One region of the Sinorhizobium sojae CCBAU 05684 genome, then DNA from elsewhere that is predicted to be linked to it. Evidence: predicted binding sites of a transcription regulator. Region 1 holds the regulator's gene; each other region holds the start of a gene.
The links. The regulator LexA, encoded in region 1, represses DNA repair genes until DNA is damaged. The targets are predictions, from matches to a motif close to TGTTCNNNNTGTGTTCNG.

Region 2: SJ05684_RS04540 (DNA polymerase IV) is a predicted target of LexA. The motif match lies at 1,509-1,526, and genes of this name have one in related genera.
Region 3: recA (recombinase RecA) is a predicted target of LexA. The motif match lies at 1,606-1,623, and genes of this name have one in related genera.

What each region holds. Positions count from the first base shown of each region.
Region 1 covers NZ_CP023067.1:1,448,326-1,451,599, reverse strand. Annotated here, with positions in the region: gene SJ05684_RS07255 (septal ring lytic transglycosylase RlpA family protein) at 1-422, opposite strand, end outside; tRNA gene SJ05684_RS07250 (tRNA-Ser) at 711-800, shown strand; tRNA gene SJ05684_RS07245 (tRNA-Ala) at 887-962, shown strand; gene SJ05684_RS29970 (hypothetical protein) at 1,179-1,346, shown strand; gene lexA (transcriptional repressor LexA) at 1,527-2,237, shown strand; tRNA gene SJ05684_RS07230 (tRNA-Cys) at 2,747-2,820, shown strand.
Region 2 covers NZ_CP023067.1:944,392-947,665, forward strand. Annotated here, with positions in the region: gene SJ05684_RS04535 (L,D-transpeptidase family protein) at 1-88, opposite strand, end outside; gene SJ05684_RS04540 (DNA polymerase IV) at 213-1,505, opposite strand; gene SJ05684_RS04545 (hypothetical protein) at 1,800-2,456, opposite strand; gene SJ05684_RS04550 (DUF3572 domain-containing protein) at 2,459-2,731, opposite strand; gene SJ05684_RS04555 (response regulator) at 2,888-3,259, shown strand.
Region 3 covers NZ_CP023067.1:1,637,721-1,640,994, forward strand. Annotated here, with positions in the region: gene alaS (alanine--tRNA ligase) at 1-237, opposite strand, end outside; gene recA (recombinase RecA) at 465-1,547, opposite strand; gene SJ05684_RS08085 (carbohydrate kinase family protein) at 1,779-2,726, shown strand; gene SJ05684_RS08090 (pseudouridine-5'-phosphate glycosidase) at 2,810-3,274, shown strand, end outside.

The sequences.
Region 1 (3,274 bases):
TCCAGATTGGTGACGCGAGCATAGCTCGGCAAAGGGAAGGTCGGGTGCGCCGCGGAAAGGTGATACTTGTCGTAGACCTCGCCATTCGCGGTCAACCGGCCATGAAAGGCCGAGCCGTACCAGGAAGCCATGCCGGTCTTGTTGTAACCCGGCTCCTCCTTCGGCTTATACCACTTGCCCTTGACCTGGTAGGCCTTGCCGACCTGGAAGCGCCCGCCGCCCTTCGGCATATTGCGCCCGGTCGCGACCCGTGGGCTCGCTTTGACGCCATAGACGGATTCGGCGAAATATTCCTTGCTCCTCGACTTGCTCTTCTTGACGCTGGACGTGGAGCCGCAGGCCGCCAGCGTAGCGCAAAGCAGTGGAATTGCAGCGAGGCGCAATCCCCTCGCAAGGCAGGCCGCATTTCTATGAGATATCATCTGTCCCACAAGGTCATTCGCAAATTCGTGGCAGAACGGTCCGCATGTCACCCCCGCGGATCTTTCGGCGTCCCGAAAAGGGACAATCGAGCAATGATGACAACATCAAGGCAAAAATACGAATTCTAGGTGAGATCGCGCCGGATTTTGCTCGTTATGGTTTACGAATGGTGAACGCGAGGCCGGTGGAATGTGGGTGCCGAGCAGCAGAGGTCCAAGAAATAATTCGTGCGGACGCCTCGCTTAAATCTTGCAACGAACCGCACTTCGCGCAATAACGCGCTGCCCGGATGGGTGGCCGAGCGGTTTAAGGCACCGGTCTTGAAAACCGGCGTAGGTGAGAGCCTACCGTGGGTTCGAATCCCACCCCATCCGCCACCTGAACCCGTCCGAACCAGAGCCCGCCGACGCAGTCGAACGGACTGGCGCGGGCTGTCGAATTCTTCTATATAGTTTGGGCCCGTGGGGTCGTAGCTCAGTTGGGAGAGCGCCGCAATCGCACTGCGGAGGTCGAGGGTTCGACTCCCTTCGACTCCACCATTCTTCCCTTTTGTCCGCCGCGCAGAAGCGCAACGGCCCTGATCAGGCCGCTCACGCAACAGGTGTTTACGCCGAGGCGCATCGCCCCAAGTCGTTTACCAGGATGGCTAAATGAGGATTTCGGCCATCGACGCTCCCTTGCCATCGCCAGCGAATTGAGGGACAGTTAAGGTCTGCAGTTTCGCATCTCGGCAACTCCCGCGAGTGGAGAAAAACATGCCCTCTAAAACTCTGATGGCGGTTGCAGCATTGGCGCTCCTGGCACTTTCGGGATGCGCCACGACCGGCGCTACGGGCAATACGACCTACACGCAATGGCACGGCCCCTACCCTGAGCCTGACTTCGACGTGCTCAGCCCCGGAGGTCTGCGTCTCGCCTATTGATCGGGCGCCACTTGAACGCCGTCGTCGCCGGACAGCCCAATGGCTCATCGGCGCCGGCACAGCGATGTCGGCCAAATATTCAGCCTGGCAAAGTTCACGGAATTTTAGGCACTTGCGGAACACAAATGGAACGGATAGTGTCTGTTCTTGATTTGTTTCGCGATTCTGGAGTGACGCGCCATGCTGACCCGCAAGCAACAGGAATTGCTTCTCTTCATTCATGAACGAATGAAGGAATCGGGAGTCCCGCCGTCCTTCGATGAAATGAAAGACGCGCTCGATCTTGCATCGAAGTCGGGCATCCACCGATTGATCACCGCGCTCGAGGAGCGCGGCTTCATTCGCCGGCTGCCCAATCGGGCCCGCGCGCTTGAAGTTATCAAGTTGCCGGAAGCTTATACGGCTCCGGCGCAGCCAAGGCGCGGCTTTTCGCCAAGCGTCATCGAGGGCAGTCTGGGCAAGACGCCTGCCGCGCCCAAGGCCGAGCCGCCGCCGGCCGAAACGGCATCGATTGCGGTTCCCGTCATGGGGCGGATCGCCGCCGGCGTTCCGATTTCAGCGATTCAGAACAATACGCACGAGGTTTCCGTACCGATCGACATGATCGGCAGCGGCGAACATTACGCCTTGGAGATCAAGGGCGACTCGATGATCGAGGCCGGCATCCTCGATGGCGACACCGTGATCATCCGCAACGCGAGCACGGCCAGCCCGGGCGATATCGTCGTGGCGCTGATCGACGATGAGGAAGCGACATTGAAGCGCTTCCGCCGGAAAGGTGCGTCGATTGCGCTCGAAGCGGCGAACCCGGCCTACGAGACCCGGATATTCGGACCGGACCGGGTGAAAATCCAGGGTAAACTCGTCGGGCTGATACGACGGTACCACTAGCGCATCGCCCCGAGATCGGCCCCGCTTTTCGGAAAGCACGAGCGCAGATTCAAAGAGCTAACAGTGTCCTTTGTGCGTCCTGAGGGACGCACAGCGCCGGAGATAATTTTGCGGTCGGACGAATTTTGGTTCGCACAATCGGCGCAAATTAACAGAGCGATACCGGCGGGTTCGGGGGCATTCCGCTCTTTGCTGCCGACCCTGTCCGGATTTCGATCGCTGCCCTGATGTGGGAAACTGCCGGGTACTGCATGTCGCCTTGAAATCGATCTCGATTTAAGGACAAATGCATGCAGCAATTCAAAATGCTACAGCCCGTTCGCGCCGCCGTCTCACTGTTTTTGCCGCGTTTTGGTGGGGCATCACCTATTCATCGGCAATCCGGCGGCTTCGCCAACGTCCTTCAAGAATGCGCCGAGACGAGGGGTGCGTTTTTCGGAAATTGCCTCTTGCGGTTCATCTCGAATGATTCTAAACGCTGGCCACGACTTGATATTTCTTGTCGGTGAGGCCTCGTGGCGGAGTGGTGACGCAGAGGACTGCAAATCCTTGTACCCCGGTTCAATTCCGGGCGAGGCCTCCAACAATTCCCCCCTGATGATCGTGATTTGATGGCGCCGATGAGCGCCGCCATGTTTTCACAAGTGGACTGAGAGCGTCCTCCTACAGAGTGTATGCTTTGCGGCGACGACCACTTGCCTAGCGCCCCGAAAATCGGAGCCGATCCTCGGAAAGCTCGATGCGCAGATTCAAAGAGTTCCAGCGACCTTTGCGCGTCTGAAAAGACGCGCGGCGCTGTAGCGGAACGTCGATTCCGTTTTGGCCGGACCAGCGACTGCTCCGGCGAAAACGGCTTCTATCTGTTTCGAGGGAGCATCCGCTTCCGAAACAACCGCCAGCCGTTAGAGCATTTTGCGGTCAGCTGAAATCATCTGACGCACCGGCAGCCTCTCGTGCCCGAGTGGCTCCTCACCGGGCGCTTGGTCGAACACAACCATACAGTCACGTTCTCAATAAATTCACCCACAAGGTTGGAT
Region 2 (3,274 bases), 500 kb from region 1:
CGATCTGCAATGGCGCCTTGCCCGCTGCCGTGGAGGGTGACGACGACATGACGAGGACGACGAGCCCTATCCTGAGAGTGGAACGCAAGACAAACCCTCATTTCCGATGGCGGCGTCTCCAAACGGCGCGCAGACCGTGACACACCGGAGTTGTCGAGCCAGGCTATCCTTCAATATTTAAGGAATTGAATCCTGGCGCCGGCTATCACGGGCTATTGATCGCGGCGCCTTTGGCCGAAGGTATAACCCGTCTCGACGCTGGTCTTGCCGAACCTGTCGTGCAGCTTGTTGATCGCCTCCTCGGCGGCCGCCCGTCGCGCTGCAGAGGGATCCACGAGATCCGGCGGATCGGCAAGGACGGGATCGCAAAGATCGCTGACGCCGATGCCGATCAGCCTGTATCTCGTCCCGTCGACTTCTCTCTCGAGCAATTGCAGGCCGGTGCGGAAAATCCGGTCGGCAAGGCGGGTGGGGCTGTCCAAGCGCCGGTTGCGCGTACGGGATCTGAAGTCGGCCGTCTTCAATTTCAGGACGACGGTCTGTCCGGCGAGTTCGGATTTGCGCAGCCTGAGCGCCACCTGCTCGCTCAGGCGCCTGAGATGCGGGATGAGTTCCTCCGGGCGAGACAGGTCGACATTGAAGGTCGTTTCCGAGGAAACGCTTTTTGCCTCTCCGCCAGTCTCGACGCTGCGTTCGTCCTGGCCGCGCGAAAGCCGGTAAAGCCGCTGACCCATCGTGCCGTAGCGGCGCATCAGTTCGGCCTCTTCCATCGTCTGCAACTGCCCGATCGTGCGGATGCCATCCCGCTCGAGCGTCGCGGCGAAGGCCTTACCGACACCCCAGATCAAGGTGACGGGACGCTCCTTCAGGAAGTCAACGGCTTCGGCCTGGCCGATGACGGAGAAGCCGCGCGGCTTCTGCAGGTCAGAGGCGACCTTGGCGAGGAACTTGCAGTAGGAGAGGCCGATCGAGACTGTGATGCCGACTTCCTGCTCGACGCGCCGGGCGAAGCGGGCCAGCGTCCGGGCGGGCGGGGCGTGATGCAGCCGGTCCGTGCCGCTCAAATCGAGGAAGGCCTCGTCGATCGACAGCGGCTCTACGAGTGGCGTCAGTTCCAGCATCATGGCCCTGACCTTGCGCCCGACACGGGAATACTTCTCCATGTCGGGCTTGATTACCACCGCCTCGGGGCAGGCCTCGAGTGCCTTGAACATGGGCATGGCCGAGCGCACGCCATGAATGCGGGCGATGTAGCAGGCGGTCGAGACAACGCCGCGTTTGCCGCCGCCGATGATGACCGGTCTGTCGGCGAGCTCCGGATTGTCGCGTTTCTCGATCGAGGCGTAGAAGGCGTCGCAGTCGATATGCGCCAGCATCAGCCCGTAGAGCTCGGCGTGGTGCAGGAGACGCGGACTGCCGCAGGTGCGGCACCGCCGGGCGAGGGCGGCCTGTTCCTTCAGGCAGTCTCGGCAGAAGCCCGGAATCGCTGCAGTGCTGTCTCGCATGTCTGGAACAAATGTTGAACGAGGTGACTTTACGCTCTACGCTACTGCATGATTCCTCAAACCGGAACCGATGTAAGGATAAATCGTGCAGCGAGTCAAAGCGCCACAGCGACCTTACTGCGTCTGATGGACGCCCGCACTGTAGTAAGTCTCAAGGTTCGAGGCATTATGGGATATCGCCCTGCAAATTGCACCCAGGGCGCAGGGATGACAGGCCCCGATGCGACTGGAATTGAGGGAATGAGGGTTCATCCGGACATGACTTGTCCCGGCTCGGCGGCACCGAATGGCGGTTCAGCAGGTCTTGGCCTGTGCGTGCCAATGACCGCGTATCAACTTCGCCGCCTCCGCCCAGTCCGCCGCGACGCGGATGTCGGCGGCGGGCACCGGTGCAAGGGCGCGAAATTCCGCATTCGCCATCATGTTGATAAGAAGGCTGGCCGGAGCGTGTTCCCGCACGGAATGGAGATTGCGCAGAATGTCGTCGATGAAGACGAGCGGCAGATCGCGCTCTCGATGCAGCCGCTTGACCAGCGGCCCCTTGGGTTCTTCGGAGGCGAGCATTGGATAGGGAAGATCGAGGGCGTCGAGCAGAGAGCGGCGCAACACCGCGTGACGCGACGGCATCGCTGTCAGGAAAACGATGTCGGCGTCTCCGGAAAGTCGCTTCAGCGTCTCGACCACCTGCACCGCCGGCGTCTGCCATCGGTCCTGCGCCGCATAAAAGGCCTCGAGCAGCGCTTCCGCTGCAACGTCGCTCACCGCTTCGCCGCTCTCCCGGTCGACGATATTGCCGGAAAGACGGAAGGAGCGGGGCAGGAGCGCATGGCCCTCAGCCTGCAGAAATGCCATGAAGGGCGTCAGGAATTCGAGCACGACTTCATCGACATCGCTGACGATCAGCGGGCGGTCGGAAAGGCGGATGCCGGTTCCGGCCCCCCACATACCCATAGTCAGACGTCCGCAAAATCCGCCGGGCCGGAAAAGGCCCGGTGCGCCCTGACGACCTCCTCCGGGGGCGTTCCGGTCGCGCTGCAAAACGCCATCAGCGTCGGCTCGTGCTCCATCAGAAAGGCAACGAGGCCGCCCATGAAGCCGGGGTCGCCGGCGGCCTGGCGCAGCGAGCCGGCATCGGTACCGGAGAGCGCCAGAAAGCGCGACATGAGTTCCGTCTCGCCCGCCAGCCAGGACAGAATGGCGATTGCTGTTTCGTCGGCGCTCTTCATCGTGTTGAATCTCTTCTCCTTTGGCGGCCGGGTTTACCTCTTTTTCAACCAAATAGCGCTAGCCTTGCGATCGAGGAAATGGGTCGAGTCGCCAGTTGTGAAACTTATATCTCTAAAGGGGACTTGCAAGGCGGCGACAGACAGCAAGGGATCGATATGCCCAAACAGGTGATGATTGTTGAGGACAATGAGCTGAATATGAAGCTCTTCCGAGACCTGATTGAGGCTTCGGGCTACACGACGATCCAGACGCGCAACGGCATGGAAGCGCTCGAACTGGCGCGCAAGCATCGGCCCGATCTGATATTGATGGACATCCAACTGCCGGAGGTCTCCGGTCTCGAAGTGACCAAATGGCTCAAGGAAGATGACGAGCTTCACGTCATTCCCGTCATTGCCGTAACCGCCTTCGCCATGAAGGGCGACGAGGAGCGAATTCGCCAGGGCGGCTGCGAAGCTTATGTATCAAAACCGATTTCCGTTCCCAAATTCATTGAAACGATCAAGACCTACCTGGGCGATGCCTGAACTGCCGGGAAACTG
Region 3 (3,274 bases), 190 kb from region 1:
ATTGTCGAGGTCATTGTGCTTGCCACCGGCGCGCACGCATTTCTGCGCAGTCGCCGCCGTGGAATAGGGACGCTGTTCCAGCCCGGTGAAGACGTTCTTGAACTGCACCATGCCGGCATTGGTGAACATCAATGTCGGATCGTTGCGCGGCACCAGGGGGCTCGACGGCACGATCTCGTGGCCGTTCTTGCGGAAATAGTCGAGAAACATCGACCGGATTTCATTCACGCCGCTCATCTTGCGTCCTATCTGTGCACAATCCGGCCGCAAGCGCAGGTGTCGCGCGCTCAGTGCCGTAACCTTCAACCCCGCGTCTATCGTTCGTAGCCGCCTCCCGACGGCCGCTGCCATCGGAACCACAGGCTTTTATCGTCCGCATATCACGCTGTCCAGACGGCAGCAAAAACCGGCCGCTCCTTGCGAGGGCCGGTCTTCCAGGCGAAAGCTGGCTTGCTCTGCCGTTCCTATTCAGCGGCGTCCTCGCCGTCGCTCTCCGGCCCGCCATTCTCGAGGAACCGGTCTGCTATGAGGCCGGCATTCTGCCGGAGCGTCATTTCGATCTCGCGCAAAAGATCCGGATTGTCGCGGAGGAACTGCTTGGCGTTCTCGCGGCCCTGGCCGAGACGCTGGCTGTTATAGGAGAACCAGGCGCCGGATTTTTCCACCACACCCGCCTTGACGCCGAGGTCGATGAGTTCGCCGGTCTTGGACACGCCTTCGCCATACATGATGTCGAACTCGACCTGCTTGAAGGGCGGCGCCATCTTGTTCTTGACGACCTTTACGCGAGTCTGGTTGCCGACCACTTCCTCCCGCTCCTTGACCGAACCGATGCGGCGTATATCGAGCCGGACCGATGCATAGAACTTCAGCGCGTTGCCGCCCGTCGTCGTTTCCGGCGAGCCGAACATCACGCCGATCTTCATGCGGATCTGGTTGATGAAGATCACCATGCAGTTGGACTTGGAAATCGATGCGGTCAGCTTGCGCAGCGCCTGGCTCATGAGGCGCGCCTGCATGCCCGGCAGGCTGTCGCCCATCTCGCCTTCGATTTCGGCGCGCGGCACGAGCGCTGCAACAGAATCGACGACGAGCACGTCGATTGCGCCGGAGCGAACCAGCGTATCGGTGATTTCCAGCGCCTGCTCACCGGTATCGGGCTGCGAGATCAGTAGATTTTCGAGATCAACGCCCAGCTTGCGGGCATAGACCGGATCGAGAGCGTGCTCGGCGTCGACGAAGCCGCAGATGCCGCCCTTCTTCTGCGCCTCGGCGATGGTCTGCAGCGCCAGCGTCGTCTTACCCGAGCTTTCCGGGCCGTAGATTTCGACAATGCGGCCCTTCGGCAGGCCGCCGATGCCAAGCGCGATATCGAGGCCGAGCGACCCGGTCGAGACGGTTTCGATCTCGACGACGCTATCCTTCGATCCGAGCTTCATGATCGATCCCTTGCCGAACGCACGTTCGATCTGGGAGAGAGCCGCTTCAAGTGCCTTGCTTTTATCCACCGATTTGTCCTCTACGAGCCGCAAAGAGTTTTGTGCCATTGGGTCCACCTTTAGGTTATTGGAGCTATCGAGGCAATGAAGCCGCCGCAGGAGTTTTTGTACACGCTTTGTTCCGTTTTGACAATGGCACGCCAACCGGTTGAAGCATATGAATTATTTTCAAATCGTTCGATTCCTGTTCACGTCCATTATACTCCATTTCCATGAAGCGGCGCGAGGCTTCGCCTGGACTTTCGCAGGCCGGCCCGATTCGCATGAAGAGGTGAGCGCATGAAGCAGCATGAAATCGCCGTTTTCGGCGGCGCCCATATCGACCGCCGCGGCCGCATCATTGGCAGTACGGCGCCGGGCGCAAGCAATCCCGGCACTTGGTTCGAGGAGGCGGGCGGCGGTGGATTCAATGCGGCGCGCAATCTCGCGCGCCTCGGCCACCGGGTGCGGATGATCAGCCCGCGCGGCGGCGATGCGTCCGGCGAGATGGTCGCCGCGGCCGCGGCTGCAGCCGGGGTGATCGACTGCCCCTTCACCTTTCTCGACCGCAAGACGCCGAGCTACACGGCGATCCTTGAAAACGACGGCAACCTCGCCATAGCGCTCGCGGACATGGAACTCTATGCGCTCTTCTCGCCGCGCCGGCTGCAGCAGCGGGCAACGCGCGAGGTGATCGCGGCCAGCGACCTCGTGCTGATGGATGCCAACCTACCGCAGGAGACCTTGGCGGCTCTGGTCCGCGCCGCAAGCGGCGACTGCCGGCCTATCGCCGGCATCGCCGTTTCCCCCGCCAAGGTGATCCGATACGGCGAATGCCTCGCCGGCCTCGATTTCCTGTTCATGAATGAGGCGGAAGCACGCGCGCTGACCGGGACTGAAAACGCCGATGCCGAGGCGTGGCCTCATCTTCTGCGCGCCGTGGGTCTTTCCGGCGGGGTCGTGACGCGCGGTGACCGGGCGGCGGTCGCCTTCGACCGGATGAGTGCCTGCCTTGCCGAGCCGCCAGCCCTGCCCGCGCTCGCCGATGTTACCGGCGCCGGCGACGCTCTGGCCTCCGGTTTCCTTTCCGCCCGGCTCTCCGGCCTGGATCTCGCCGCTTCCCTGCGACATGGCATTGCCGCCGCCCTGATCACGCTCCGCTCTCCCTACGCCGCTGCGGAGGAGATGTCGGCGAACAAACTCCGCGAGGCGCTACCCCTTGTGCCGGCGCCGCAAATGCTGGCATGACATCATCAATCGAACGCCGGGCGGGAATACGGCGACCGTTCTTCCGCCCGACCTCTGCCCCAACGTCTCAGAAGCGAAGAAAAATGACGAAGCCTTCCACCCCGTCCCTCCCGATGAAATTCTCCGACGAAGTCGCGACCGCGAAAGCGCGCGGGGCGCCAATCGTCGCGCTGGAATCGACAATCATCACCCACGGCATGCCCTATCCGGGCAACCTCGACATGGCGCGCAGCGTCGAGTCGATCATTCGCGAACAGGGGGCGGTGCCTGCGACAATTGCGGTGATCCACGGCGTGCTCCATATCGGTCTCGACGACACGAAGCTGGAAGCGCTTGCAAAGACGCAAGGGGCCATGAAGCTTTCGCGCGCCGACCTCGCCTTCGCGATCGCCGAGCGCCGCACCGGAGCCACCACGGTTGCCGCGACGATGATCGCCGCGGCCCGCGCCGGCATCGGCGTTTTCGCGACCGGCGGCATCGGCGGCGTTCACCGGGGCGCGGAACTGAGTTTCGATATATCCGCGGACCTAGACGAACTCGCGCGCACC